3 regions of the Pelosinus sp. UFO1 genome follow, and region 1 is predicted to be linked to each of the others. Evidence: riboswitches for the same ligand, from Rfam matches in the RefSeq annotation. Region 1 holds a riboswitch; each other region holds the start of a gene.
What was found. A riboswitch is a leader RNA that binds a small molecule or an ion and turns the genes downstream of it on or off. The one in region 1 is predicted to bind cyclic di-AMP.
Positions count from the first base shown of each region.

Region 2: linked by a shared signal. The riboswitch ahead of UFO1_RS08455 (3D domain-containing protein) and the one ahead of UFO1_RS13655 (4-hydroxy-tetrahydrodipicolinate reductase) in region 1 are both predicted to bind cyclic di-AMP.
Region 3: linked by a shared signal. The riboswitch ahead of UFO1_RS18775 (C40 family peptidase) and the one ahead of UFO1_RS13655 (4-hydroxy-tetrahydrodipicolinate reductase) in region 1 are both predicted to bind cyclic di-AMP.

Region 1 is NZ_CP008852.1:2,863,338-2,873,264, reverse strand. It holds gene UFO1_RS13680 (helix-hairpin-helix domain-containing protein) at 1-161, shown strand, start outside; gene UFO1_RS13675 (DMT family transporter) at 270-1,193, shown strand; gene UFO1_RS13670 (hypothetical protein) at 1,297-1,719, shown strand; gene UFO1_RS13665 (hypothetical protein) at 1,969-2,262, shown strand; gene UFO1_RS13660 (peroxiredoxin) at 2,376-2,912, shown strand; cyclic di-AMP (ydaO/yuaA leader) riboswitch at 3,103-3,238, shown strand; gene UFO1_RS13655 (4-hydroxy-tetrahydrodipicolinate reductase) at 3,383-4,150, shown strand; gene UFO1_RS13650 (LysR family transcriptional regulator) at 4,383-5,279, shown strand; gene pxpB (5-oxoprolinase subunit PxpB) at 5,498-6,238, shown strand; gene UFO1_RS13640 (biotin-dependent carboxyltransferase family protein) at 6,254-7,204, shown strand; gene pxpA (5-oxoprolinase subunit PxpA) at 7,428-8,192, shown strand; gene pxpB (5-oxoprolinase subunit PxpB) at 8,239-8,994, shown strand; gene UFO1_RS13625 (biotin-dependent carboxyltransferase family protein) at 8,991-9,927, shown strand, end outside.
Region 2 is NZ_CP008852.1:1,848,207-1,858,133, reverse strand. It holds gene UFO1_RS08465 (hypothetical protein) at 1-467, opposite strand, end outside; gene UFO1_RS08460 (DMT family transporter) at 644-1,093, opposite strand; gene UFO1_RS08455 (3D domain-containing protein) at 1,233-1,823, opposite strand; cyclic di-AMP (ydaO/yuaA leader) riboswitch at 1,875-2,018, opposite strand; gene UFO1_RS08450 (L,D-transpeptidase family protein) at 2,057-2,704, opposite strand; gene UFO1_RS08445 (DHHA1 domain-containing protein) at 2,873-4,084, shown strand; gene UFO1_RS26110 (3D domain-containing protein) at 4,180-4,905, opposite strand; gene UFO1_RS08435 (Zn-dependent hydrolase) at 5,073-6,302, opposite strand; gene UFO1_RS24385 (DUF2970 domain-containing protein) at 6,458-6,592, opposite strand; gene UFO1_RS08430 (ferritin family protein) at 6,762-7,259, opposite strand; gene tpx (thiol peroxidase) at 7,473-7,985, shown strand; gene UFO1_RS08420 (glutamine synthetase) at 8,092-9,927, opposite strand, start outside.
Region 3 is NZ_CP008852.1:3,970,267-3,980,193, forward strand. It holds gene UFO1_RS18750 (cell wall metabolism sensor histidine kinase WalK) at 1-241, opposite strand, end outside; gene UFO1_RS18755 (response regulator transcription factor) at 234-929, opposite strand; gene UFO1_RS18760 (LemA family protein) at 1,015-1,569, opposite strand; gene UFO1_RS18765 (hypothetical protein) at 1,721-1,921, opposite strand; gene UFO1_RS18770 (TVP38/TMEM64 family protein) at 2,211-2,888, opposite strand; partial or broken gene UFO1_RS25850 (IS3 family transposase) at 3,025-3,252, shown strand; gene UFO1_RS18775 (C40 family peptidase) at 3,260-3,949, opposite strand; cyclic di-AMP (ydaO/yuaA leader) riboswitch at 3,953-4,081, opposite strand; gene UFO1_RS25320 (hypothetical protein) at 4,632-4,799, opposite strand; gene UFO1_RS18780 (AarF/ABC1/UbiB kinase family protein) at 4,982-6,664, opposite strand; gene UFO1_RS18785 (YgcG family protein) at 6,825-7,577, opposite strand; gene UFO1_RS18790 (SHOCT domain-containing protein) at 7,849-8,091, opposite strand; gene UFO1_RS18795 (N-acetylmuramoyl-L-alanine amidase) at 8,146-8,355, opposite strand; gene UFO1_RS18800 (DUF6803 family protein) at 8,410-8,919, opposite strand; gene UFO1_RS18805 (heavy-metal-associated domain-containing protein) at 9,186-9,395, opposite strand.

The DNA of each region.
Region 1 (9,927 bases):
ACGAATTGGATGCATTGCCTGGGGTAGGGCCAGCATTAGCAGAGCGTATTATAGAATATCGTCAGACCAATGGTAGTTTTAAAGATATTGATGAATTAAAGAAGGTCCCAGGAATTGGGTCAAGTAAATTTGAGAAAATGAAAGAAAAAATAAGCATCTGATTTTCCTATTAAAGACTATGCCCTATTGTTCAAGATGAGGAACGATAGGGCATTTGTTTATAATTCAAAAGTCAGACACTATTCATTTCGAAATACAGGAGTGTAAATATGGAAAAACAAAATCTCACTAAAATTTATCTCATTCTCTTATTAGTGCCTTTATTTTGGGGAGGTGCATTTGGGACAACGAAACATATTTTATCGGAATTATCTCCCCTAACGACATCAGCCCTTCGATTTATCATTGCTGGATTACTTATGCTCATTTGGAGCAGTTGGCGTAAAGAGTTGACTTGGCTGCCTATTAAACAGAATTTTTTTTACCTATTAGCTTTAGGTGCAACAGGTGTTTTTTCCTATAACTATTTTTTTGCCACAGGCTTACAGTATACCTCCGCGGTAACGGCAGCTCTGATTATTGTCATTAATCCAGTTTTTACAACATGTATTGCTAGTTTCTTTATGGGGGAGGCGTGGAACTGGCGTACATTGCTGGGAGTAATCATATCCTTACTAGGTGTTTCCTTAGTTGTTAGTAAAGGAGACCTAAGCGTGCTGACTCAGATGTCTATTGGTCGTGGCGAAATTTATTTATTTGGTTCCGTTGCAAGTTGGGTTATTTATACCCTTCTTGTTAAAAAAGTCAGCCGCACCATTGGAACAACTGTAGTCACTGCTGTATCAACAATGATGGGAGCAGTGATGTTGCTGGTCCTTTCGATAATAAAAGAAGATCAATGGAGCAAAGTCTTAAATCTATCCAACCAAACGATGCTGGAAATAATATATCTGGCGACTTGCGCTACAGTAGTGGCCTTTTTGCTGTTTAATTGGGGGATTCAACGTATTGGCGCAACCAAGGCATCAGCCTATATTAACCTTATGCCGATAAATGCATTGTGGATTGCCGTATTCCTATATGGAGAAAAAATTTCAGCATACCATTTGATCGGTATGTCTCTTACCGTTCTAGGTGTATATATTACAACGCAGAACAAAATACAACTTATGCCAAAGGGGCAGGTTCAGTGATATAAAGCAATTGGCAATGTATGTGGTTAAAAAAACACAATAAATCCCAGGTATTCCTTTGCCTTTTTAAGCCATACTATTTATTGTAAAGGGTTCGTAATGGTTGAGCCAAGACTGGTGCCGGATCTTAATAGGGTTCGGTATTGGTCGGCCAAAGATTATTGTCGGGTCGAAAGGTTCGGCAGTAGTCGGCGGGCAGATCGTTATATGTCTTGTAAGGCTGTACGGCAGCCCAACTGTTGTCGTGTGGTCAAAAGGGATGTGTAACGGTCGAGCTAAGACTGTCATGGGTGCTGAAGCTATAGGGGTCGGCCGTTGTCGGGAGATTGCGACCGGTTCGGTAGGTATCTGTGGCAGTCGAGCAAAGGTCAGTATCGGTTGTGTAATGCTTGTGGGTAGTCGAAAGATTGCGTATAGGTATGTAATGATCGGTATTGGCTGTAGCGTAGATCATTACGGGCTCTTTTTAAAGCTAACGGATCTTCCGTTAGTTTTTTATTGTGTGTTAGTTACTATAGTAGTATGAACCTTAACTCCAGATTTTTAAATTTAAAAGTTCCTATGTATGGTTGCAGTATATAATGATTTCTGAATCGATAGAAATGATTAATATCACTAAACGATAAAGAGTAATTAGTTATCATATTGAAAATAATGAGTGGAAAATAGTTGAATATATTTAACAAAGAACGGAGAAAATGCAGATATAAAGTAAAATAAACGTAGTTTAAAACTTTCAACTCAAATTGTTGATATTAAGAAGGAGGATTATAATATGACCCACAAGAATAGTGAGGAAAGTATATCAGATTGTAGTACCGCAGGTAAAGGCTTCGCACGTACAGAAAATAATCATATCGCTTCTGAGAGTTGCGGTTTGCCAACTAGGGGATTTGCTAATACTGACTTTGGTAAACAGGATGAAATCACTCAAGAAGATGATAGTAAATTAGATTGCAGTACGGCAGGTATGGGATTTGCTCGTACTGACAGATGTAAGATAGCTCCAGAAAATTGCGCTTTTCCAACGAAAGGATTTGCTACCACCGATTTTGGCAAGAAAGAATAACGAATAAATTTTAAAAAATATAAAGTTAAATCTACAAAAGGATTGACAAACTGTGGCATTGATAATATTATGTAAATAATAATTGTTATTAACTACATAAGAGGAGTGATTATATGTCAGCCAAAGTTGGTCAAAAAGCCCCTGATTTTAGCATGTCTACTACGGCGGATATTAAGACGTTGGAACATGTTGTAAAGCTTGAAGATTATCAAGGAAAATGGCTCATTCTTTTCTTTTATCCTTTGGATTTTACATTCGTTTGTCCAACGGAAATCAAAGGATTTAACTCTAGGTTAGATGAATTTAATAAAATTGGTGCGGAAATACTTGGTATAAGTACTGACAGTGTATATTCACATCGTGCTTGGATAAGAGCTTCAAAAGAAGAAGGCGGATTAGGTGAATTGAATTATCCGCTAGCTTCTGATATCACAAAGCAGGTATCTAGAGATTATGGCGTTTTAATTGAAGAGAAAGGTGTTTCTCTTCGCGGGTTATTTATAATTGATCCAGAAGGTATAATTCGTTATCAAATCGTTAGTGATTTAAATGTTGGACGTAGTGTGGATGAAATATTACGGGTATTAAAGGCTTTTCAAACTGGTGGATTATGTCCTATTGATTGGCAGCCTGGCCAAAAGACGCTTTAACGAAATAAAAATCAGCAGCAAAACAACAGTTTGTTTTGCTGCTGATTTTTTAATTGATTATCCTAAGAATAGCGCAATTAATCAGTCTAGATACTGATAAGTCCCTGGATTTAATATCCATCTCAAAACAGATTGAAAGATAGTAAGAAAAACTGTATGATATAGAAAGGGAATTTAAAATTCTATAGTTATAAGGTAATCGCCGAGTTTCATTCATTGGAAGCGGGGGACCCATTTTTGGGGTGAATCCTGTGCAAGCAGGTAGGGCGAATTTCTTTCTGCCCGAATCCGTCAGCTAACCTCGTAGGCGTTGAAAGAGAAGGATTTAGTTGTCCTGCCATAAAGAAATGGACCAGTTAATGGTCTTTTTTGATATTCCTTCTCAAAAACTGGTTTTGTAAAAAGTGCTATTTCATGCAGGATGAAGGTAGCAGTGGACTAACAACTTACAGTTATAAGGAGGAGTTTCTTTGGAGAAAATCAAGATTGGTGTTTTTGGCTTTGGGAAAACAGGTAAAGTTATCAGTAATGAATTCCTCAACGACAGTTTATTTACGCTGGCGTGGGTAGTGCGTAGAAGTAACGAGGATCATCAGAAATATGCAAGTCGCCTATTAGGATATGAGTTTGATGCAGGGGAGATTTTTTCTATTGAGGACATTGATGATGATTTCTTTTTAGAAAATCCAGTAGATGCGCTTGTAGATTTTTCTGATTCTACAGGGATTCATTTATATAGTAAAGCAGCGGAAGTGGGAATTCCGATTATTTCTGCTATCTCAAAATATGAACCGGAGGAAATGGATCTGCTAAAATCCTTTTCAGAGACTACTTCGGTACTTTATTCTCCCAATATTACTTTGGGGATTAACGTATTACTGGTAGCAGCCCAAATTTTGCAGAAAATAGCTCCTCATGCAGATATTGAAATTGTAGAGGAACATTTTAAAGGTAAAAAAGAAGTGTCGGGAACAGCACAAAAAATTGCGAATGCTCTTAACCTCAATGTGGAAGAGCACCTAAATTCAATTCGCGTTGGCGGAATTGTTGGGCGCCACGAAATCATCTTCGGGATGCCAAATCAAACTATTCGATTATCTCATGAAAGCATCAGCAGGGCAGCGTTTGGTCAAGGGGCTATTTTTGCAGTAAAATTTCTCATTGGCCAACCTCCAGGAATGTATAGCATGGAAAACATAATTGCCGAGATGTTCAGACAGAATATCCCTGTATATTAGCTCGAATATGGGTTTTAATAATAGGAATATTGTTGCCACTGTATATGGTAATTGTGAGTAAAATATTATATTATGTAAAAAACAGATGGAGTCTGCAAAACGGATTCCATCTGTCTCTTTTTGAAGGAAAGGTTCTAACTAGTAAGATAGCTTTATCAAATATGGGATAGATGAAAAGTAAATGATACTGTACTTATCGCTAAAAATAGTATTGAAAGAGACATAGGAGGTAGTGATTTATTTGGAAATTCGACAACTAAGAACCTTTATGAGCATTGTAAAATTGGGTAACTTCTCACAAGCGGCTCAGTTTTTGGCTTATACTCAATCTACAGTGACAACTCATATTCAACTGTTAGAAAAAGAATTAAATACCGTTCTTTTTGAAAGATTTGGACATCAGCTTATGCTAACAACAGATGGTGAAAGGTTATATGATTATGCGGAGAAAATCACTAAACTGGCTGAGGATGCAAAAAATGAATTAGATAATTCTGAGGTACCGCGGGGACCTATTATTATTGGAATGCCAGAATCTTTGTGCGTTTACTCTTTAACAGATTTATTAAAAGAATATACCTCACTTTACCCCAATGTAGAACTCAAGATAAAGTTTGGCATAGGTAGCGATTTTCGTAATTTATTACGAAAAAATATGATGGATTTGGCTTTCTTCCTCGATCCCAAGATGAAAGAGATAGATCTAGTCAATAAATTTTTGTGGTCAGAATCTATTGTGATGGTTGCTTCACCAAGTCATACTCTTACCAAATCGATAGAGTTAGGAGTTCAAGACTTACAGGAACAAAAGCTGATTTTTATTGATTCAGGCACAAGCTACCAAACGATGTTGAAAGATGAGTTAGCAAAAGCCAATGTTCGTCCTAAGACTATTTTAGAAATTTGCCAAATTCAGACCATTAAGCAATTCGTTATAAGCAACTTAGGGATAAGCTTTTTGCCTCTATCTGCTGTCAAAGAAGAAGTTGAAGCAGGTACGTTAATAGTTTTGCCATGGCGGGGGACTGAGTTTCAGGTTAATGCTTACTTGGCCTATCATAAAGATAAATGGCTTTCTCATGCAATCCAAGCCTTTATAAAATTAATTCACGACCGTTTATTAGCCTAGTATTTCTTGTGATATACTTAGAATATAAAATAGAATTTTAATATGTTTGAAATTGGAATTCTAGTATGTACCGTTGTTTTTACTAGTACAATATGTTAAAGTGTTTATAAATAGAGAATGAATAGCGATGGGGCTATAAATGTGTGATGCATTTATGGCGCCTTTTTTTTGTTAAAAAATGTTGATGATAAGGGAAAAAGAATTGAGGTGAGAATGAAATGAAAGAATACGCAAGTGAATTTAAAATGCTGGTTGCTGGCGAACATGGATTAGTAATTGAATTTGGGACTGTTATTTCTCCTGCAATTAATGTACTTGTACAACAAATGAGTAGATTACTTCAGATTAAAAAAATTAAAGGTATTATAGAAATTGTGCCTACGTATCGATCGGTAACAGTTTATTTTGATCCACTAATCATTACTCGCCAAGATTTATCCCAATTTATCATAGAGCTTTTCAGTGAGATTAGGCAGCAAGACGTAGAATCTCTGTCTCCTAAAATTGTTCATGTACCCGTTTGTTATGGTGGTGTTCTAGGCCCTGATATAGAATTAGTGGCAAGGTATACTGGATTATCCGCTCAGAAAATGATAACCATTCATACTTCAAAGCCATATTTAGTCTATATGCTGGGTTTTATTCCCGGTTTTCCCTACTTAGGGGGCTTGCCTAGCCAACTTGCGGTACCACGGCAGGTTAAACCGCGCACTAAAATTCCGGCAGGATCGGTAGGGATAGGTGGCAGCCAAACAGGATTTTATCCAATAGAAAGTTCTGGAGAGTGGTGGTTGATTGGACGTACTCCTATAAAGGCTTTTAATCCAAAAAGTTCTAACCCATTTTTATTTTCGCCGGGTGACTATTTGCACTTTGTAGAGATATCGATCGATGAATATTTTACCATCCGTAGAGAAGTAGAAGCTGACAAATATGTACCTAGAGTGAGTTATATGTAATGGAAGGTGAATTTTGTGATTACGACGACGCAGCAAGGGTATTTTACAACCATTCAGGATGAAGGTCGCTGGGGGTATCAGGCATATGGCATGCCTATTTCGGGAGCAATGGATAGGTATGCTTATCAGGTTGCCAATTTAATGGTTGGTAACCATAGAAATGCTGCTGTCCTAGAAATGACTGGCTGTGGAGCAGCGTTTAAATTTGATGAGGAACAATTCGTAGCTGTTTGCGGGGCAGATATGCAAGGAGTTTTAAATGGTAAGCCCATAAATAGCTGGTCATCTTTTATTGTTCCGAAAAAGGGTGAACTTAGATTTGATACTGCTATCAGCGGATATCGAACCTACCTAGCTATTCGTGGTGGATTTGAAGTTCCACTGGTGTTAGAGAGCCGATCGACTTGCTCTTGGGCGAAAGTAGGGGGATATGAAGGAAGATCCTTACGTCAAGGGGATGTTTTATATGTCGGCCATGATAGTGATTTTGATACAAAATCAAGGAGCTTAGAGCCTAAATATTTTCCTTCGTATGCTGATGAAATCAAACTACGAGTGATTCTTGGTCCTCAAGATACTATGTTTACCCAAGAGGCGCTAGTTACTTTTTTTGAAAATTTCTATATTGTAACAAATCAATCAGATCGGACTGGTTATCGACTCCAAGGTGCTAGACTTAAACATATTGATAAGGCTGAGATAATATCTGATGCTGCATGTCTCGGGTCGATTCAAATACCTTCCCATGGTATGCCTTTTATTATGACAGCGGATCACCAGACAACTCGTGGTTTTCCTAAATTAGGATCAGTAATTCAGAAGGATCTATCAAAGTTGGCTCAGGCAAGAGCAGGGGATCGCATTCGCTTTGTTTTGAGTACGGAAAAAGAGGCAATCGACGCCTTACGCATGGAAAGGCAAGATTATATAGATATCCTGGACCTATGCAAGAAGAGTGAGGGTTAATCTGATGCTGAAATCTCAGGAATAGGGGACTTCAATAAAATTGAAGTCCCCTATTGTTTTTTTCAAATTTACATCGAGGCTTTTCAGTGATATGATGAGTCACAAGTAATCTAGGTTGAATTAAATAATATTTATCATGAAGCAAAGGCGCTTCAAACAAAGATAATTTTTTGTTTGAAGCGCCTTTTTCTATTATTTTTTCAGCCATATAGGGAGGATGCATATGTTTCGAGTGGATTTAAACTGTGATTTAGGAGAAAGTTTTGGTGCTTACCAGTTGGGAGTTGATGAGAATATATTACCTTTCCTCACATCGGCAAATATTGCATGTGGCTTTCATGCAGGAGATCCCGGTGTTATGCACAAAACGGTCAAGCTTGCTCTTGAAAATGGTGTAGCCATTGGAGCTCATCCAGGACTGCCTGATTTAATTGGGTTCGGCAGAAGAAGTATAGAGATCTCTTCTCAAGAAGCCTATGACATGGTTGTATATCAGATTGGTGCTCTTGCTGGTTTTATAAAAGCCGAGGGAGGGACAATGCAGCATGTAAAGCCCCATGGCGCTCTCTATAATATGGCGGCTAAGCGGCAAGATCTTGCTGAGGCTATCGCAGAGGCCATATATAAGGTAGATCCAGAGCTTATTTTATTTGGTCTTTCTGGCAGTGAATTGGTTTTCGCCGGTGAGAAAATTGGCCTCAAAACGGCCCATGAAGTATTTGCGGATCGAACCTATCAGATGGATGGCTCACTAACGCCGCGCAAGGAACCGAATGCTTTGATTACTGATCAGAAACAAGCTGTCTCGCAGGTCGTTCGTATGGTAAAAGAAGGTGCGGTTCTATCTCAACAGGGGAAGGATATTTTCATAAAGGCAGATACGATCTGTATCCATGGTGATGGTGCTCATGCCTTGGAATTTGCCTGTCAGATTCGAGAGTTACTGGGGAAGTCGAACATAGCTGTGCAGGCGGTAGGCATTAAGTAGGGTAAGCTAAAAAAGATTTATGGAGTTAAGATAGCGAGGTGGGAGTTTGAATTCCGTAATTACGAATGTTGGGCTGGAACCTAAGATTCTTCCTTTTGGAGAATCTGCCATTTTAATCGAATTTGGCCCAGGGATTCATCCTGAAATACACCATAGAGTTAAAGTGTTGACAGAATATCTGGATACCTATCCCTTACTAGGAATGATTGAATATGTATCTGCATTTTCCAGCGTTACGATATTTTATAATCCACTGGAAATTAAAAAAATGCATGGGGAAAGGATAGAAGGACAAGTGCCGCTCTCCTTTAATATCCTTGCTCCTTTGTTAAGAGAAATTATTGCAAAATTGGGTGAAGGAGTGGATTATACTCCAAGGACGGTGGAACTCCCCGTGTGTTATGGTGAAGAATTCGGCCCTGATTTAGAATATGTAGCAGAATATAACCATCTTACCGTGGATGAGGTAATCCGAATTCATGCAAGTGGTCAGTATCTTGTTTATATGATTGGTTTTGCGCCTGGTTTTCCTTATTTAGGTGGAATGTCAGAAGCCATTACTACTCCCCGGCGTCAATCGCCCCGCATGTCCATTCCGGCAGGTTCTGTAGGGATTGCTGGTATGCAGACTGGGGTTTACCCTATTGCAACACCTGGCGGCTGGCAGTTAATCGGTAATACGCCCCTAAAACTATTTCAGCCCCATAACAATCCGCCCAGTCTCTTGCAGTCCGGTGATCACATCCGATTTTATCCTATTTCCCGTAAGGAATATGAAGCGTATAAGGGAGGAAGATCATGAGCATAAAAGTGATGACACCAGGTCTTCTAACCAGCATACAGGATTTGGGGAGATCTGGGTATCAAAAATATGGCGTCATTGTCAGTGGCGGTATGGATTCTTACTCCTTGCGTCTTGCTAATATGTTAGTTGGCAATGAGGAGGGCGAAGCAGTTCTAGAAATAACATTAGTGGGGCCGACCCTGCTCCTAGAAGAAGATATTCTGTTGGCTATAACAGGAGGAGATTTGTCACCCACTATTAATGGCCAGCCAATTCCCATGGGGAGACCGATTTTGGTTAAGCAGGGAAGTGTTTTGAAATTTGGTGTATGTCAATCAGGGTGCCGTGCTTATTTAGCTGTTCGAGGCGGCTATAACATTCCAGAGGTGATGGGCAGTAAGAGTACCTATATAAGGGCTGGTATTGGCGGTTATCAAGGCAGGGCTTTGCTAGCGGGTGATGTTCTTTTAATAAAAGAGCCGCAAACAGATCTGCCATTGTTGGTGTCATTAAGCAAAAAACTAGGGAGTCACTCCTTTGCCTTTACGTCCTGGTATGTAGGAAAATTCTATACGTCTCAGAAATCCCAAGAGTATATCATTCGGGTTATGCCGAGCAGTCAATTTGAATTCTTTACCTCAGACAGCCGCGAACACTTTTTCCAGCAGGCGTTTAAGATTACCACTCAATCGGATAGAATGGGTTACCGGTTAGCAGGACCTCGCTTACAGCTGGCGGAACCGCTAGAAATGGTTTCTGAAGCTGTTGCACTTGGAACCATTCAGGTACCGCCCGATGGAAATCCAATTGTATTATTAGCGGATCGGCAAACGGTAGGGGGATATCCGAAAATTGCTCAGGTAGCAGCGGTGGATAATGCTTACCTTGCTCAGGTAAAACCAGGCGAAACCATTCGATTCCAAGAAATTTCTTTGGCTGAGGCTGAAGGAT
Region 2 (9,927 bases), 1.0 Mb from region 1:
TTATCTATAAGATCTTCATTTGCTGTTTCTCTGAGTTCTTGAAGGGTTGCAATTAAACCTTCATAGCTTGATTCTAGAGGTAAAACCATTGTTTTTTTGATATCAATGTCTATATCTTCTAAAATCATGATTTCCATGATCTCTTCCATTTTCTCTTTGCCTAATTTCTTAACACTTTCTAAGGTACTTTTGATCAGTTCTCCTGTTTCCTCTGTAATTTCCTTCACGCTTAGAATATAGTCTTCTTCAGTACGTTCAATCGTGTAATATAAATTTCCCCGCTCGTTTATCCCATCGAAAGTAAATGGCTCGCCTATTTTAATGGCTTCTAATATCCGTTCTTCAATTTCTAGATAGATATCATCAAGCCCTTCATGACTTGTTTTTTCTTCGCCAAAGGTTAATGAATAACTTTTTCCCGGCCGATTCAATAAACCTTCTCTATTATCATTGTCAAAAACTTTCACTTAGCATTCCTCCGATTACCATTTTAAAAATAACTACTGATATTTCGACTATTGTTTCTGTAATTCCTCTTTGTATCATTAGAAATTTGAAAGTACCCTGACAGACAAAAAAGCCTTATGTTTCTAACATGAGGCTAAAGAGATCATTAAGTTCTTAATAAAAAATGCAGTATCACTTAACTTAATAGTAACTTCCCACCAATTGCCAATAAGATAAGACCTACTATTTGATTCCAACCATAGGCCATCTGCACCAAGCCAAATGCGCCAAAATGGTCGATGACAATGGCAGTTAATACTTGTCCAATAATAATTGCCGTTGTAGCATTGGCAACCCCTACCTGTGGTATACTAGCCGCCACCAAATAGATAATACCCACGCCAACCACTCCACCTAGGTAAGCATACCAAGGTGCTTCACTTAAAAGAGATAAATTGCCTTTTCCCATCTGGAAAGCAAAAAGTAGTATCAGTAGCAAGATCGTCCCTGTAATATGTACAATAAATGTTGTTTCTAAGAGACCAACCACTTTACTTAGTCCAGTGTTGAGTGATCCTTGTACTGCCATAAGAATACCCGAGATAAAGGCCAATGATAATGCAAGTAAGTTCCCTGATATATCCAAATCTTACACTCCTCAATGAGAAACCGTATTTTCTCTATTCTTTATAAAGGTAGTATCCTATTTGATATATCTTTCTATACAAGCTATCTGTTATAATAATAAAATTTTTACGCAAAAAAAAGTAGCAGGCAACCACCTGCTAATCCACGATGTATACTGTTACCCGTTGTCTACCAAACTGCATGGCTTCCCCATGACTATCAAATGCTAAATCGATCTTATCTCCTCTTATGGCGCCGCCAATATCATCTGCTATTGCGTAGCCATAACCGGGTATAAATAACCGGGTTCCAAGGGGAATGACCCCTGGATCAACTGCTACAAGTCCTTTACGAACTAAATTACCGCCATATGTATGATTAGAGTTTCCATCATCATAAGCACTATAGCCAGATGCACTCATAGTAAGTGATCTACCAAATCTGCTTGGGTTACCTTCAGCGCTACCAGGACGCCCTAAATACAGTAAGGTTTCCTTACCAACAACTCCGTCTGCTACTAATCCATTGCTAATTTGAAAATCTCTTATTGCCTTTAGTGTTGCGTTACCAAAAACACCATCAATCTCACCGACGTAGAAACCTTTTTCTAAAAGTGATTTTTGTACCATTTGTACATCTTCACCGCGCATACCTAGCTTAATAAGCTTGTCCCCTGGTGCGGCAAAAGCGACAACGTTACTTAGCAGCATACAAAAAATCAATGCTGCTAATACATGGAATTTTTTCAATTTGTCCACCTCTCTTTTAAACGACCCTGAGATAGTTAATTAGTAACTATTAGCTCAGAATTCGTCAGCCTCCGGGGTTAGCTGTCGGGATAGGGAAAAGAGAGAATTGAGAACGCGCCCCTCCGCATTTGCGGATTATCCCCTGTATATGTATTGGTTCCCCCGTACCTGTTATGGATTCGGCATTGTAGAGATTATACTATATTTTTAGCAATTAGTCAAAAAACAAGGTTTTAAATGCCCAATATTTCTGCCATTTGCTTCGTTACTATACCCGTAACTTCTAGATTATGTTCTGCTTGATAGGTTTCAATGGCCTGTTTCGTAATGCTCCCAAAGATTCCATCTGCCCGTCCGTTAAAGTAACCGAACTCTTTTAATTTCATTTGTAATAAAGCAACATCCGAGCCGGACATCTGAAATTTCAACGTGCGCTCTACCTTTATCTTACGACCTTCAATGCGCACAGGAGTATTAATCGGCACCCATTCAAATAATTCTTCCACATCCTTATTCCGCATGCGAATACAACCGTGGCTCGCAAATTGTCCGATGGACCAAGGTTTGTTTGTACCATGAATACCATAAATTCCCCAGGGCACATTAATCCCTATCCAACGAGTACCAAATCCAGTTCCCCAATTATAGTCTTTCCATACGACATTCCATTCTCCAATGGGTGTCGGAGTTCCACTCTTACCAACCGCAATTCGGTATGTTTTATGTAGGTTTCCATCACTATATACTTCCAAGACTCGCTGCGAGACTTTAACAACAATGCTGACTGCTCCTATCGGCGCAGTAACAGGCTGATTTTCAATAGCTGCTAGTTCCTGTTCATCCATATACTCAAAACCAAGCATCCCAAAGATAAGACTCATAAGAAGCAAAATAGCTACACTATAAAAAATTTGTGTTTTTTTTACCTTTAAAATTGTCACACCAATTCCCCCTACACAACCTCTCCCAAAAATATATGTGCAAGAAAGAAAAAATAGTATAATAGTATCTATAGCTTATCAAAACCATTTATTATAGGAGGTATCTTCTTGACAACTACAAAACTTTACCACGAAAATGCTTATATAAAAGAATTTAATGCCAATATCATACAGGTTAGCTCCTTACCTAATAATAGGTGGGCTGTCATCTTAGACCGAACTGCTTTTTATCCAGAATCAGGCGGACAACCCTTTGACCTTGGCTATCTTGACGATCTGGCTGTTATCGAAGTCCAGGAAGATGGCGAGAATGTCGTTCATATCCTTGAAGCAGAACCAATTACTCGCAGTGTACAGGGACGGATTAACTGGGAGAGGCGTTTTGATCATATGCAGCAACATAGCGGTCAACATATTCTCTCTGGTGCATTTTACTCTATACTAAAAGCAAATACTGTCGGCTTTCATTTAGGCAAAGAATCCAGCCAAATTGATTTGGATATTGAAGTTCTAACGCCTGAAAATCTAGAATCCGTAGAAGTAGCAGCCAATCAAGTTGTTATCCAAGCACAAGCCGTACATACTCACTGGTTGAATCAAGCTAACCTGCAAAGCTTCCCCTTACGCAAACCTCCTGCAAAGGACTTTTCTGAAATACGACTAGTGGAAATCGCTAATTTTGACTACTCTGCTTGCTGTGGTACTCATGTCGCCAATACAGGAGAAATTAGCTGCATTAAAATCCTCAGCTGGGAGCGTAAGAAAAATGGCGTGCGGGTTGATTTTGTCTGTGGCTGGCGCGGTCTCACCGACTATCAGCAAAAGAATACAATTCTGCATCAACTTGCAAGTTGCCTATCATTGCCTATTCCGAAGATTCTTAATGGCGTCGAAAAACAATTGCAGAAGTTAGAGACTACTACCAAAGAATTAGCCTTATTAAAGCAAGAATTACACCGCAATCTCTCAATTACTCTTTATCAACAGGGAGAAGTAATTAATCATCATAAATTAATTGTACATACTCTCACAGACGCTAGCCCTAACGAGGTGAATTATATCGCCAAGGAACTGAGTAGTAACCCCTATACCATCGCCCTTATCGCGGGGATAAATCAAGAACAAACTAAAGTTCACCTTGTTTTTTCAGCTTCATCGGATGTTGCTCTTCACATGGGTCAAGAAGTAAAAAAGATACTCCCTCTATTGGATGGAAAAGGTGGCGGAAATGAGCAATCTGCTCAAGGAGGCGGCAGTCAGATTGGCGAGCTCCCTGCCGCACTTACGTTAGCAAGAGAAAACATACGGAAACAATTGTAGGAACCTGTAACCGCTATATTTCATAGGTTATCAAATAACAAAAAAACTGGCTCTAGCATGTAACTTATAGTTACTCACTAGAGCCAGTTTTTTGATTAATTTAATACGTATACTTTTACGTTCTTAATTCCATAATCAAGAGCATCTTGACGATTGTTAAAGACTAGATCAATACGATTGCCTTTAATTGCGCTGCCTTGATCATCTGCGACAGCTTCCCCATAACCTTCTACCCATAATTTGGTTCCCATTGGAATGACGTTAGGATCTACTGCGGCCACTCCTGGGCGCACAGCGCCACCTACATAGGTTTTATAACCCCATTTACCATTATCTAATGGCCCAGGCGCATAGGCCGTAGAAGTCATATTTAATACTCTCTTATAATTTTGAGGTGCTGCTGTCAGAGAATTATTCTCTTGGACAGCTTTCGGTGCTAAGGACTGATTATTAAATAATGCAGCAAACGCCGCTAATTCTTTTCCATAAGGAATTGCTTGATCTGTAATCTTTTGCTCAACCTGTTGGCGTAAAGCATTGCTTACTACTTGATTTACATTACCTTGCACTAAGGCATTGGCAGCGCTCACTTGACTTGATTGGTTTATAGCCGCTTTCGCCAAGTTTTCTATTAGTCCCTGTTTATTTCCCTGCTCCCATTCTTTCTTTAATAGCAACAGCTGTTGTATGCGATCAACACTAGCATTTTGCGCAACCAACTGTGCCAACTGCTCATCTAAGGCTGCAGCATGAACTGGCATGGCAGGAGAAAAGAAGTGAACTGCCACAACTGCACATATACTGGCAATTAATTTTTTCATTCAAAATCCCCTTTCAAAATACGTCATGGATAAGTCCTGTCCCTGTCATTTTACCATATTGTTTACATAATTAGTAACGGTAATAACTGCCTAAAAAAAATAGAGCGGCCCTAAGACCGCTCTACTGCTGATTTTTTCAATATTTCATTATGACCAAAACCATGAGTCTACTTTGCCAATTGATATAACGTTTCCGTCAGAATATCAATTCCTACCATTATATCGTCATCCTTCGTGTACTCATCTGGATTGTGACTGACTCCATCTTTGGAAGGAACAAAGATCATACCCGTTGGTGCCAAGCGAGATAGATTCATAGCATCATGACCTGCTCGGCTATGTAAAAATTGGTAAGACACATTTTTTTCATTACAAACCTTCTTAATAAGACTCATAATTTCTTTATTCATTTTTACAGGTTTTTCTGCTGAAAGCATTACGATGGAAACCCCAGTTTCTTGCTCTTCCGCAATTGCACTAATCGCATCCTTAATATCCTGTAAACATTCAATAATACTTTCATGATCTATGCCGCGAATGTCTACATGCATTTCCACCACACCAGGAATAACATTTATAGAACCTGGGTGGACTTTGAGCATGCCTACCGTAGCTACTGTACCGTAGCTTGATTGTTCGAGTCCGATCTCTTGTATAGCCAGCACAATCATAGAAGCACTTACTAGGGCATCTTGTCGCTCTTCCATAGGAGTAGAGCCTGAATGAGCAGCTACACCCTCTACTATAATCTTAAGACGTGTAGGAGCAGCGATGGCTTCCACTATCCCTATCGTTCTTCCCTCCTTTTCTAGCACTCTTCCTTGCTCAATATGAAGTTCAATAAAAGCCTTTATGTCTTCACTACTACGTGCTGCAGCGCTGAGATGCTCTAGATCATATTGATTCTCTAACATTACTTCTGGAAAACTCCTGCCATCTTGGTCTTTAGCCTTACTCCAAGCAATGCTATTGGCTAATCCCACCATAGTTTTACTTCCTATTGTAGCAAAACCAAAGCGACTTGATTCTTCAGAAGCAAAAACGATCAGCTCAACTGGGTGTGTTAAGCCCCCTCTATCTTTTAAACGACGCATCGCTGCTAATCCGCCAATTACTCCAAGTACACCGTCATACTTGCCCCCCTCTGGTACTGTATCCAAATGGGAACCCGTAGCTACTGCTGGTAATGTATTATCTTTGCCCTCTAGACGACCAATAATATTGCCAATTTGATCGACTGTGACGACTAGGCCTTCCTGCTTCATTAAGCTTATTATGTATTCTTGCGATTCTACAGCGGTTTGGCTAAAAGCTAAGCGAGTTATGCCGCGAGGTCCCTTTCCAAAACAGGCAATTTTCTCTATTTCATTTATTACCCATTCTTTATCTTTAATCATCAGCCCCGCCCCCTTATAACGTTTCTTTCTATATAAACAGTATAACCCTATCTCGACAATATTTCCATCTCTTACCTACATATAATTTTTAGGTAGCATTCTTTTCTTTTTACTCTTCTTATACACAAAAGAAAAGTGCCTTAAGGCACTTTGTATCACTTATACAAAAGAGAGACGATGACCGCTATTAAGCAAATAGCTCCTAACACACCACCAATCGTAAGTGCAGTTTGATTTAACTTTTTCATGTCCTGTCTGTGATGAGCACGTTTTCCCATTCCTTTAGTCACTACGTAACCCCCTCCTACCTTTCTATATGATAGGCTATATTCCAGTATATATATAATTCCCTATTTTCAGAATATTTCCTGCTGAAAAGTAGAATCTTTAAGACTTATTGGTAAAAGAATAATCGCGGAAACTATGCCGCGATTATTCTGGTGAGGATAATATATTTACTTAAGCTAAGGTATCGAGAATTTTACGTAATTTAACTACATGAGTTTGTTCTTCTGCTTTAAGAGTTGTAAAAATTTTCTTAGCTTCTTCGAATTTTGATTTAGTTGCTAATTCATCATAAAACAATATAGAATCTTTTTCAGCTTGAATGGCCATTTGTAAAATTTCGCGAACTGTTGTCACTTCGGCAATTTTAACTTTCGCATTGGCTGCTGTTGGGAATATATGACCTTCTGCCAGCACAGTAAGATAACGAGAAGTCTCGGGATCAAACAAGTATTCCTCTGATGCCGCCTCTTTATTTTTATTTACTGTATCAAAAATTTTACTAAATGTTTCAAAATGAATAATTTCTTCGTTTTTCAATAAACAGAATAGATCTTTATGGGCATCTTCTTTTGCTATATCGAAAGCTTGTTGATAAAAATCACGCCCCTGCTCTTCTATATCCATCGCAATTCGTAAGCCTTCAAGATCACTAAATAATTTTACATCCATTTATATGCCCCCTCAAGTAAAAATACTATTATATCTTTTCTAATACTTCAACAATCTCTACTAAACTCCTGCAAAGCTACTACAAATACTGACTTCTTCTCTCATTCTTTAAGATAAAATTTTAAACTATTTAATAATAATTATTATTTACATTCTTTCTGACACATGTTACCATATATATATGATCACATTTAAACAAGGAGGCGTTCCCTAATGAGTAAACGTAGTGATGTTGTAAAATTCGGTGGCAATCCAGTGACACTAATTGGTACGGAAGTAAAGATCGGTGATAAGGCTCCTGAGTTCACTGCATTATCTCCAGATCTATCTCCTCTTTCACTTAGTGATACAAAAAGTAAGGTTCGCGTAATTAGCGTTGTACCTTCCATAGATACATCTGTTTGCGATATTCAAACTCGCTGGTTTAATGAAGAGGCTGCTAAAATTGATGGCTTAACGGTTTTATCAATCAGCGTTGACTTACCTTTTGCCTTGAAAAAATATTGTGCTGCAAAAGATATCGCCACCATAAAAACTATCTCTGATCACAAGGATCTTGATTTTGGTCTTAAATATGGATTTGTTATTGAAGAATTACGTCTTTTATCCCGCGGTACAGTGGTCATTGATAAAAATGACATTGTACGTCACGTAGAGTATGTTGCTAATATTGGTGATCAGCCTGATTACGATAAAGTAATGGCCGTTGTAAAGCAGTACATATAAATTTTAAAAATAGCGGCCACATATAGTGTGCTGCTATTTTCATGTAAAAAACCAGCACAAAGAAGCCCCTTATCCGTAGATAAGGGGCTTTTGTTATTAACAATTATTAAATAATGTTAGATTTGTATTGAGCGTATACAGCTTTCAACTCTTCTACTTTGCCATACATTTCAACTTGAAGAGTAGAAGCAGTGTCATAATCGCCTGATGCAATGGCATTAGCAATACGAGTAAAAATACCCTTGTGAGCTACAGTATCTTTAGCCAACTCTACACGTAAGGCGTTCACTTTATCCCAAAGGTATAAGTCGTAATCAACTGCAGTTTCTGCATCGTGCAAAGGTTTTGTAGCTTTAACAATAGCAAGGTTTTCAGGAATAATTCTCTTAACCAATTCTGTTGACCAACGGATTAAAGCACCTGCAACGAAAGCATCAATAATTTCTTGACGCAAAATATTACCCGTTTTAATTACTTGGGTTTTTTCTGGATACTTTTTAAGGTTCTCCATGTTTTCCCAAACAGTAGCAGGAGGTTTACTAAATAATTTATTACGTTCTTCTTCTGTATAATCTTCGAATACATCATGTTCGCTGCGATAAGCACGGTCCTTTTCTAAATAGAACCCAGGAACGCCTGCTTCTTTAGACAACTCAGCCAATATTTCTTTTGTATTTTTACCGGACTCCACAATCCCTTTAACCCCGTCAAGCATGCTTAAGTAAATAGCAGATAAGGCAACATACGTATTTGTATAAGGATTCGCTGCACGAACTTCAAAACGAGTAGCTAATGGATTATTTACGTCACGTACCAAGCCTGCAAGGATCGTACGATTACGTGAAGGAATTTCTGGCGTATGTCCAAGGGAAGTTACGATACAAACTGGTGCTTCAAAACCTGGTTTCAAACGATTCAATGCATCGTTTGTTGAAGAAATAAATGGGTTGATCGCTTCATAGTTTTTAAGTAAACCCATGATAGAACCGTAACCAACGGCACTCATAAAATCAGCTTTCATGTCAGTAGGAGCAAACAAGTTCACTAATTTGCCTGATTTCATTTTAGCAGCGAAACCTACATGAGTATGTTCACCATTACCAGCTACACCAATGATTGGTTTTGCCTTAAAGGTTACTTCAAGACCATTCGCTCTAAATACTTCTCTTACAACAATACGAGCTTGTAATTCATTATCGGCTGCTTGCATAGCATCCGCGAAACGCCAGTCAATTTCTAGCTGTTCGCAAACATGAGTCAAATTACCAGCTTCATCAATAGTGGCTTTAATCCCACCAACTTCTTTATGGCCCATTTCAGTTTTCAAACCGTAATTATCTAACATCACAACCGTTTGTTCTAATGCAGTACGCACAGAGCCACGGGTACGTTGCCAGTATTGTTCTTGCAAAGTCTGGGATGCTGACAATTCTGCAACTTCAGCTTTATCAACTGGTGTCTTAACCCAAAACTCAAGTTCCGTTCCTGATGTAAAAACAATATCCTCAATGTCTTCCCCATTGATATGTTCAAGGCCAGCAACTTTAGGATATTTTTTGAATAAACTTTTCAGTTCTGATTTTATGTAAGCGAGACTATCAGCTAATACCGCACGGGAATCAACACGCAATCCATCATGAACAAGGAATGCTGGAATACGAAGTGTACCAGTAGGTTTGCCAGTTGCTTCATCAATATTATCATAATTATAATCAACAAACCAATTTACATTAGCATCGGCAGGCATATCTACTTTTGCATTATTCAAAGTAGCAATACCTGTAAGTACTACAGAAGAACCATCTGTTTGTACTGCGCTTCCTCTAAAGAAATCATCCATATCTTTAAGGAATATTCCCATTGGAATTTTCTCATCAGTGTCATTACCAGCAAGGTCAATACCCACTAATGAAACAAACTTAATCTCTGAATGTTGTTTTAA
Region 3 (9,927 bases), 1.1 Mb from region 1:
GCGATTTGTGGACAGAAGCCAAAAAAGTTTCTTCTGGTGGTCCCATGACAAAAGCCACCGTCGAATTGCCGACATCCGTATGCTTCATCATGCCATTTTGCCCCATTTCCATCTTCTGCACTACTAAATACTCTTTGAAATGCTCATTCATCTGTCCATTGGTCAAGTAAACCAGTAATAATACCGTAAACGCCACCGCCAAAAACATCACGCCTGTAATGCGGTAAGTAATACTATTCATCGACTTCACCAGCAAATTTGTAGCCAATCCCATATACCGTTTGAATATGCTGAGGTTCCTTCGGATTAATCTCGATTTTGCGACGCAAGTTCTTAATATGTGCGTCAATTGTCCGTTCATACCCTTCAAAGCTATACCCTTGGATTTGTTCGACAATCTGCAGGCGGCTATAAACCTTACCAGCATTGGCTGCTAATAGTTCCATAATTTTAAACTCGGTAGGCGTCACTTCCACAGTATGGCCACCGTTGGTAACTTGGTGACGTTCTAAGTCAATGATTAGATTTCCCACTTGAATTGGCTCGCTCCGCACCACCTCTTTATTTGCACGGCGCAAAATGGCTTTGGCCCGAGCGACTACTTCTTTGGGACTAAAAGGCTTTGTCACGTAGTCATCTGCACCAATTTCCAGACCGATTAATCTGTCGCTTTCTTCATCTCGGGCAGTAAGCATAATGATGGGAATATCATTATCCTTACGGATTTTTCGGCAGACATCCAATCCATCAAGACCAGGCAACATCAAATCTAACACCATAATATCTGGCTTCTTTTCCCGCACTACCTGCAATGCATCTAGGCCATCATTAACCGAATACGTTATACAGCCTTCTTTTTCGAAATATGTTCTCAAAAGATTAACTAGTTTCACATCATCGTCGACAATTAATACTGAATATTGGGCCATAAGAAGCCCCCCTCTCATACAACATTCACATTCTACTATTCATCCTTTGACCATTTTCTTCCTCTTTCGGCAACTTGTCTTACTGTTAAAACTTAACTTGCGGCACTTGTTTAGCTCCTTCATCGGCTTTAAAATATTCCATGGGATCAAATCCGTAATATCTAGCAAATATACTGGCCGGCAGCGAACGAATGGTTGTGTTATAAAGCTGTACACTTTCGTTATAATCCTTACGGGCCACTGCAATGCGATTTTCAGTTCCCGATAATTCATCCATCAATGCTCGGAAATTTTTATCCGCTTTCAAATTCGGATAGTTTTCAGCAATTACCAAGAGCCGACTCAGAGCAGTATTTAATTCCCCATTCGCCTCAGCCTTAGCACTCGGTCCTTGGGCACCGCCCAGTTTCGCCCTGGCATCAGCCACCGCCTGAATCGCTTGCTGCTCATGGGCAGCATATCCCTTCACCGTACTAACGAGATTAGGAATTAAGTCAGCTCTCCGCTGAAGCTGGTTTTCAATCTGACTCCATTTGCCACCAACGTTTTCACTCATATTTATCAAACTGTTATAGCTTGAAATTCCACCTATGACTAGCATGGCGACTATGGCTATAATGATCCATACAGTCCTATTCATCATATTTTCCTCCTTACCTTCTTTATCTCTAGTATACAGTTTTATTGTGAAGAAGTTTTGAAGATCATATGAAGAACTTATGGGAATTCACAAGGTTTTCCCATTTTCTATAGCAATCAAATAGCCCTTCCGTATGGAAGGGCTATTACTATTACATGTGATGACCAGAATGCTCGTTACCACCGTCTTTCGGAGCATCCTGGGGCGGTGCTGGCTGCTCTTGATTTGTCTCTTCGGCGGCAAATACCGTAGCCGTGGTCGGCAGCAAAACCGTACCCGATATAAATACTGCTGTTAACGCAGCAAAAATGATTCCTGTTACTTTTTTATTCATTGTCATTATTCTCCCCATTCCTCTTTTTGTTATTCTCTATGTACTCCTATAGCGTTATGTCCACTTTTTAAACCCCAAAGCTTATAATTCTTACTGGTTTATATAGTTTTTATTATACTAAACATATGTGAAGAACTTATGAAGAAAGTTTGAAGAACTTATGAAATTTCTTCTAATAGTATTAAAGGAGTCAGTTTATTAAGTATCTATACCTTAATACCCCTAAAAAAGGATGGTCAATATATCATCCTTTTTTCTCCTAGATACCATTTTTCGCTTTTACTACAACCAATGCCTATTTATTTGCTTATGCATTTCCATGTTGCACTTTGCTTCGCCTATACCACCATAAAGCCAGATATACTCCAACAACTAAAGCTGCTACTACTATGAGCCGAGTCATGTTTTCTCCAGCAAATACAATATCATGGCCAAGTAAGACTTTTATCACTACCGGTGGTAATTTACCAAGCACTGTTGCCAGAAAAAAATCCCGAAATGACATGCGGCTAATGGCTGCAACGGCCGTAATAATACCCGATGGAGCTAATGGAAGCAGACGAGCTATTAATAAAGCCTTAAAACCATTGGCTGCGCTGTAATCATCCACCTGCTTAAGATACTTACTTTTAGTAATCCATCCTTCCACTATTTGACGAAAGAAGTACCGGGCGAAAACAAACATGACTAGTGCCCCAATCACTTCTCCTGACCAAGAAATGACAATACCCCAAAATAGCCCATAGATGATGCCTGCTGCCCCTGATAAAATCATAAAGGGAAAAACAATCGTAAAAGTCATAACCACAAATAGGGCCAGTGTTATCACTACCGACCATTCACCAAAAGAACGTAAGTACTCAGCCAAGGCAGAAATATCACCATGCTTGATGATGCCATATGCTTCTTGAAAAAACTCCGGCTGCCACAGATAGGTCAGCCCAACCAATGTAATAATAACTAGCCAGCCCCACAATTTATTCATAAATAATCTTCCTTTTCTATAATAATGATTCATTATTTATCTTGTTATATACTCTCGTAACTAATCTATATATCTTAATTCTTATCATACTATAACAATATGAAAAACTGATGAAAATCCCTTGAAGAACTAATAAAACTTCATCGGCTTATTGAAATCAGAGCAATTTTATCTGCAAACGTTTGAGTATATGGACCATTAAAAAGAAGAATAGTATACATATATTACTATAAACCATATCAAAATTAAAAGTAGACTAAAAGGACTGAGTCCTGTACAATACAGGATTCAGTCCTCAAATAGCTGCTTAATAATTTTTGTCTACTTTTTGGGGTCAGTTCAAAAATGCTGGCAGCCTTTTTAATGCAATTTTAGCGTAATATTCGTTTCGCCCCAATATATCTTGGTGCCCAGTAGGAATTGTCCATGCGAGCAATTGATACACCGTGGCTTGATGACGAATTAATAAACAGGCCATTACCAATGTAGATACCATTGTGTGATGGTCCTGGTGCATATGTAGTAAAGAACACCATATCTCCCGGCTGCAGATTGTCATAACTAACAGGAACACCTAATTCGTACTGCTCATCGGCAGTGCGTGGCAGGTTTATGCCATTTAGCCTGAAAACATACTGGGTGAAGCCCGAACAATCGAATCCTTGGGGAGTATCTCCGCCCCACAAATATGGAATTCCTTGAAGCCTTTTACTTGTTTGAATGATGTTGTCGATAAGGTACCGGCTTCTCTGGCCCCGGCTGACTTGGCTGTTGCCGCTCCGCAAGGCATCCCATGTCTGATAACCAACGATACCGTCAGCATCTAGTCCGCTATTTGCTTGAAAGTTTTCAACAGCTGCCTCAGTCAAATTCCCATAAACGCCATCGGCACTCGGGATGTTATAGCCGAGACTTTGTAACCGTTCCTGAAGAAAAGTTACCTCAGATCCCCTATCTCCAGGCCGAAGAATATCTGCTGCGTGAGCTCCTACCGGAGTTAACAAAGCAAATGAGATCGCTACTGCAATGGATGCGATGACTTTTGGTATAAACGTATTCACTCTTGTTCCGCCTTTCTTCGCCTCCGGAGTTAGCTGTCGGGTTAGGGTCAGGCAATGCAACCCTGCGAAAAAACGCTTCACCCCAAAAACTTGGGTCCTCCGTACCTATACAGGATTCGGCGTATGTACTGTAAAAAAGCTCCTAAATTCACCTCCTTAAATATAAACACCACCAGTCTTCTTACCCCAGCAATAGTTTATTAAAACTGACTTCTAAAAGGAAATTACTCTACAAGAGGCCAAACTACAAGTGGGTGTATTCCAAGTGGGATATAACCACTATACCAAAAAAGTATGAATTTTTTATGAAGATCCCGTAAAATTTGTATGGGCTGGTGAATTATTTCAGTTAAAAAGTACTATAGCCCGGTATCTTACTATTTGTTAGTAACACTTTAGTTATTGAAAATGCGCAGAAGGTGGTGGCATTGTCATTGAACCTAGCCAAGACCACTAACGTGACGATAAAAAATTGAGACTCGGTTTTCAGCCAGAGCCTCTTTGTTTTTAGCACTCAACATTCAAAGTATCTTTTATTTGGTCGCCAGTCACATCTAGATTCTTATAGTGAAGTACAACATCTACGTTCTTCGCTAAATTTTTACGATAGGTAACTTGGATAGCTAAGTCTTTGACGACAATCTCCTGCAACCTAATAAAAAAATCGCGGTCACACGTCGGACTATGAATGTAAGGAAAGCATGTTCTTTTTATTTAGTATTTCCTTCACCCGCTGATACTCTTCATTGGTAATTTCACCATAGTATATCCCTGCTTTTAATAGTTCTATTGTATCAACTTTATCGTCTGGGCTATACCGAAAAATCGCTTTATACATCCAGGCCATCATTATCTTCGTTCACTTCCTCAAATTTATTTTCCATTACATCATATAATACCGAATTCATATGAATTTCTATTGAAAAACATATGAATTTATTGTGATCTTTTAAATATGGCCCTTATATTGCCAAAAGAAGGTGAATAATTTATGAATATCTTTTCTAAAACTCATTGAAGATTCCTATGAAGCTATTTTTTCATCTGACGAAAAATGCGAAAGAATAAATATAGCGTGCCTCCGAGTGCTACCAATAACAGATAATAGCCAGTGTGATGGATTTGTGCTTGAATTGGTCCCGCTCCTGAGTGCATCATAATAGCCGATGTTAGAAACATACTGGCAATGATCAAGCTATAGGAAATACGATTAATAGACTTGTCCAGCTTTTCTCCGATAAATTCAATACCACTAATGGTCAAGGGAATTTTCTTTTCGCCGCGGATCATCCCCGAAAGAAAAGATGGTAACTCGCTGAACACAATCCGTAACTTTTTCTTCGTGGCAAGGGCATTTGCCAAAACCACCGTCTCACTAGGTCGCACCAGAAGATTCTTATGTAAGAATTCTTCAATAATCGGCCGGGCAATCTCCAAAAAGTTGACGTTTGGGTCAATTTTTCGCGCATTCCCTTCAGCCAGAGCAAATGCTTTACCTAGCAGCAGTAACCGTTCCGGCATGCGGATACCATGCTTTTGCGAAACTTGCATCATGCCAAAAATCATTTTTCCTATCTCCAGTTTGCCCTGGGTCATCCCCTGAGACACGAAAAGCAGTTCAGCCATATCCTCATAATAATTTTGCCAGTTGGTATGTCCCGAAGATTGTCCCATCTCAAGCGCCACATTCATCAACGCTTCCACATCGCTATTCTGTATCGCAGTGAAGTTTTCCACTAATCGTTCGGTCATACGCGGATCAGTACGCCCAACGATACCGAAATCCAGATATACAATTTCACCTGCAGGGGTCAGACGAATATTCCCGGAATGAGGGTCGCCGTGGAAGACACCATACAATAACACCTGGCGCAGAAAACTTTCTAAAAATTTGCTGGCTAGTTTCCGTCGAGCCGCCAAATCTAGTTTCCCTGCCGCTTCCTCGATACTTATGCCATCAATAAATTCCATCGTCAAAATATTCTCATTGCTGAGCCTCCACTCCACCTGTGGCGTACGAGCCAAACCCGCCCCGGCCAGTAACCGACTAAACAACTGGATATTACCGGCTTCCACAGCAAAATCAAATTCCTTACGGAGGGAATGGGAAAAAACCATGAAGCTATTTTCAATATCCAACAGTTTATACACTTCGGGCTGTTCGGCTAAAAATCCAACGATTTTTTGCAACACCATTAAGTCCAGTTCGATCTGATTGATAACCTCTGGCTTACGGACTTTGATCGCAACTTTACGACCATCTTGTAAGGTGGCTAAATGGGTCTGAGCAATGGATGCTACCCCTAATGGCTCCGGATCAATCGATACAAACCATTCTTTATAATCCGGCAAGTTCTCCGCGATTATTTCTTGTATGTGCGCAAACGGTACTGGCGTCACTTGCTCCTGCAGCCGCTGTAAGGCATCGGTTACAAATACTGGCACAAAATCAGGCCGACTACTTAGAAATTGGCCGAGCTTAATAAACGTCGGCCCCAATTCTTCCAACATCAACGGTAATTTTTGTGCCAATCGCCGGAACTCTTCACTTTTAATTGTCTTGTCTAAAGCACCTGCCCGCCCCCAGGAACCGAAGGCAAAAAAACGTCGCAATCCCAAATCTCTTACCAAAAAACCAAAACCGTACCTGATAAATACACTCGCAATATGACGGGTTCTCGCCCGCACCGCATCTTCCCTATGCCATGTTGCCATTCCCACACCGCCTACAAAACATTATATAGTATCATTATAGCCTTATGGATTGAGTTTTCAAACACAGTGTCCCGTTGCAATGCTCCCTGCCGACTCACTAACCACCACTTTAGCAAGCCTGTCTAGATGAAAGGTAAGTATAATGTTTAAGCACGATAATCTACCATTTCCGGTCCGCTCCGCCGCCGCCCCCTGATCCACCACCATATCCTCCGCCCCCACTACCACGCAACCTGAGCAATGATAATAGGAGAAAGGTAATGCTGCCGCCGAGGAGTAGCCAATCTGCGATAAATAGAAGAAAAACCCCTACAACAGCCGCCCCTTGCACCCACCATGGCAAACCATCCCACCATGCCGGAACAAGGTCGCCGCTTACTTTTGCAGTTCCTCGGGCATCTTGCGGTGCTACGATACCATATTCGGCAGAGACCAACCGCATGATAGCTTTATAGCTGTTCCAGATTCCCTGATCATAGTCACCACGCCCAGCATAGAGTATAAGGTATTCATCTTGAAGCTGCCCGACCTTGGCGTCGTTTAAAGCCCCTTCCAAACCATACCCTACCTCGACACGAGACTTTCGATCACCAACGGCTACCAACAGCAATACTCCGTTATTCAGCGATTTATCGCCGATTTTCCACTGTCTGAGCATCGCTAGTGAATAATCTTGAATTGGTTCCTCATTCAACGAATTGACAGTAACTACTACTACTTGTGCCTTGGTCTGCCTAGAAATCTTTGCTCCTAGTGTATTGATCTTCGCCTTGGTTTCTCCGCTTAATACGCCGGCGTAATCCTGCACATATATACTGCCCGCAGGGGCAGGCGGTATGGCAGGCGCCGCCGAAGCTACCGTACCGATGACCATATATACCGCCATCAGCAACCACACCAGCCATTTTTTCATAACCACCCCTCCCTCACTTCCCTCTATTACCACTATTGTACAATGTCCGTATGAAGAACTCATGAATATCCTATGAATATCTCCTACTTTTTCTTAAATTGTCTACAAAGACGACATTCCTCGCCAACTATTGAAAGAGCTGCCGTTAAATCAAAAGACCAGGATTTTTCCTGGTCTTTTCTCTCATTATTTAGTGCTAGTGTTCTCTCCGTCCCATCACCATTTTGCTCATTTTTGGCATGATAGGAGCCTTTATAAAAGAATTTGTGTTTTATTCCAGCTCTTTTTTCATGCGCTGATATTCATCAGTAGTAATTTCCCCTTTGGCGTACCGCTGTTTTAATATCTCCACAGCGTCAGTCCGGACCCCATTTGTAGTGCCGCCACGGAATAGCGTTTTAAATAGCCAAACCACTGCCATTATAATAAGAGCGGTAAACGCCAAATGAACGAGCATTCCTAGGCCCATGCCCAACCAGCCGAAGGGGCCACCGAAACCGTAACCCATCATCATAGTTCATGCACCTCCTTTGTATTAATCCTAGTATAGCTTAACATTATGGAGTTTTTATGAAGAAACTGTGCGTTTTTGATGTAAATTGATAAAGGCCACCTCTACTAATACCGCTGGGCAGTCTGCTTCTCGGAGCACCTGAAAATTTGCTTCCTTCACGCCCCGGTCAGAGGTGTTCAATTCCGCCACCAACCTAGTGTGAATGCAGGCAGCCTTTGCCCTCGTATGCTCCCCGGCACTAAAGCTGAAATGACCAAAAAGCAAAGCAGCCCCTCCTACAGGAAGGGCTGCTTTGCTTTTAACGAATTATTTTAACTTTTATTGTCCCATATGTTGCATATGTTGCATATTTCCACCAACAGCATTGGGATTCCATCCCATAATAGTTGGATCAACCATCCCAAAAATCATGGCTACGTGAGCAACAACGAGAAACACGGTCAATAGAATGAAATGGAGCTTCATCTTTTCATCATCAGATTTGCTCTTGCCGATTACACCGAGTTCCAACAAAGCAATACCAAACAGCGGAATTACACCACTGAGATAAGCCCCTACCGCGAGTATATCAGCAATGCCGCGCCACTGAATAGTAGGAACAACAGTGGTTGTTAAGTTGAGAAAGACGCCTAGAAAGTAAAACCCTAGAAAAATACCAATCACCTTATTGGCTGTTCTCCATCCACCAGCATTGGACCCACGAAGGAAGACTGTGAAAAATTCAGTTGCAACAAGTGCTTCCGCCAGAGCCACAGGAATCACCATATACAAAATTAAATTCCAAGGCTGATTGACAGCCAGCAATTCCATATAGTGTGTCATAACCATAACAATAAACACCATCCTTAATAAACTTATATTGATATTATACAAATAAAATGTGAAGATCTTGTGAAGAAACGATGAAGAACTTATGAAGTTGTGCAGATTTCATCCTGCTAACATAGATTCAGCCCCCACCCAGAGGCTGCTCTCCTTGATGATGTGACAATCACTAAAATGCTTATCTAACTTACGTACGATTGATATCGCTGACGACCTCTTTTCGTGGTTGAGATATAAAACGGATGCCATCCCTGGCATCCGCCTAACTATTAAGCAACTACAACATAGCCAGCCTCTTCTACCGCTTGATGAAGATCGGCAATCGCGGCAAAACCTGTCACCACTGCTTCTTTTCTGTCCAAATCAACATAGGCGCTTGCAACGCCTGCAACTTCTTTAAGAGCATTCTCGACGGCCATCTTACAATGACCACAAGACATTCCTTCGATTTTTATTACTGTTTCACCAGTTTGACCCATTTCATTCACCTCCCCTCTTACCTGTAGTGCTTTATCCGAAGACCAAGTCACTCTAAAGGTCTCTGGACATGATTTGTGAAATTGTTTTAAAACATTCATCATTTTCCTTGTCTACTAGCACATACTCATCCCTCTTTATACTATACCCCCGTATAGTATAATTTAAGTATATGATAATGTTTTCATCTAGTCAATACCCTATAGTGACCCAAAAGATGGCGTTGCCGTGCGGCCAATATACCAGCACTCACTACCACCTGCCGCAAAAAAAGCTGCCTTTACCGGCAGCTTTACTGGAAGAACTTTGACTGCAAGACACTACTTATTTAATGGTGTTTAAGCTTGTCTAGTCTTGCATAGGTAATTTTTTTAAACTCTTCAAATAAAACGTCCTGAACTATTTCGCTAATGGATCAGGTACATGGTTTTCGTGCCCGAGACAATAGCGGAATGGTGATCGTTCTTTTATGAGTATGAAAACATCACTATCTTTCGCTCTTCGCCATTATGTGATAGTCGCCAGCGTGATTTA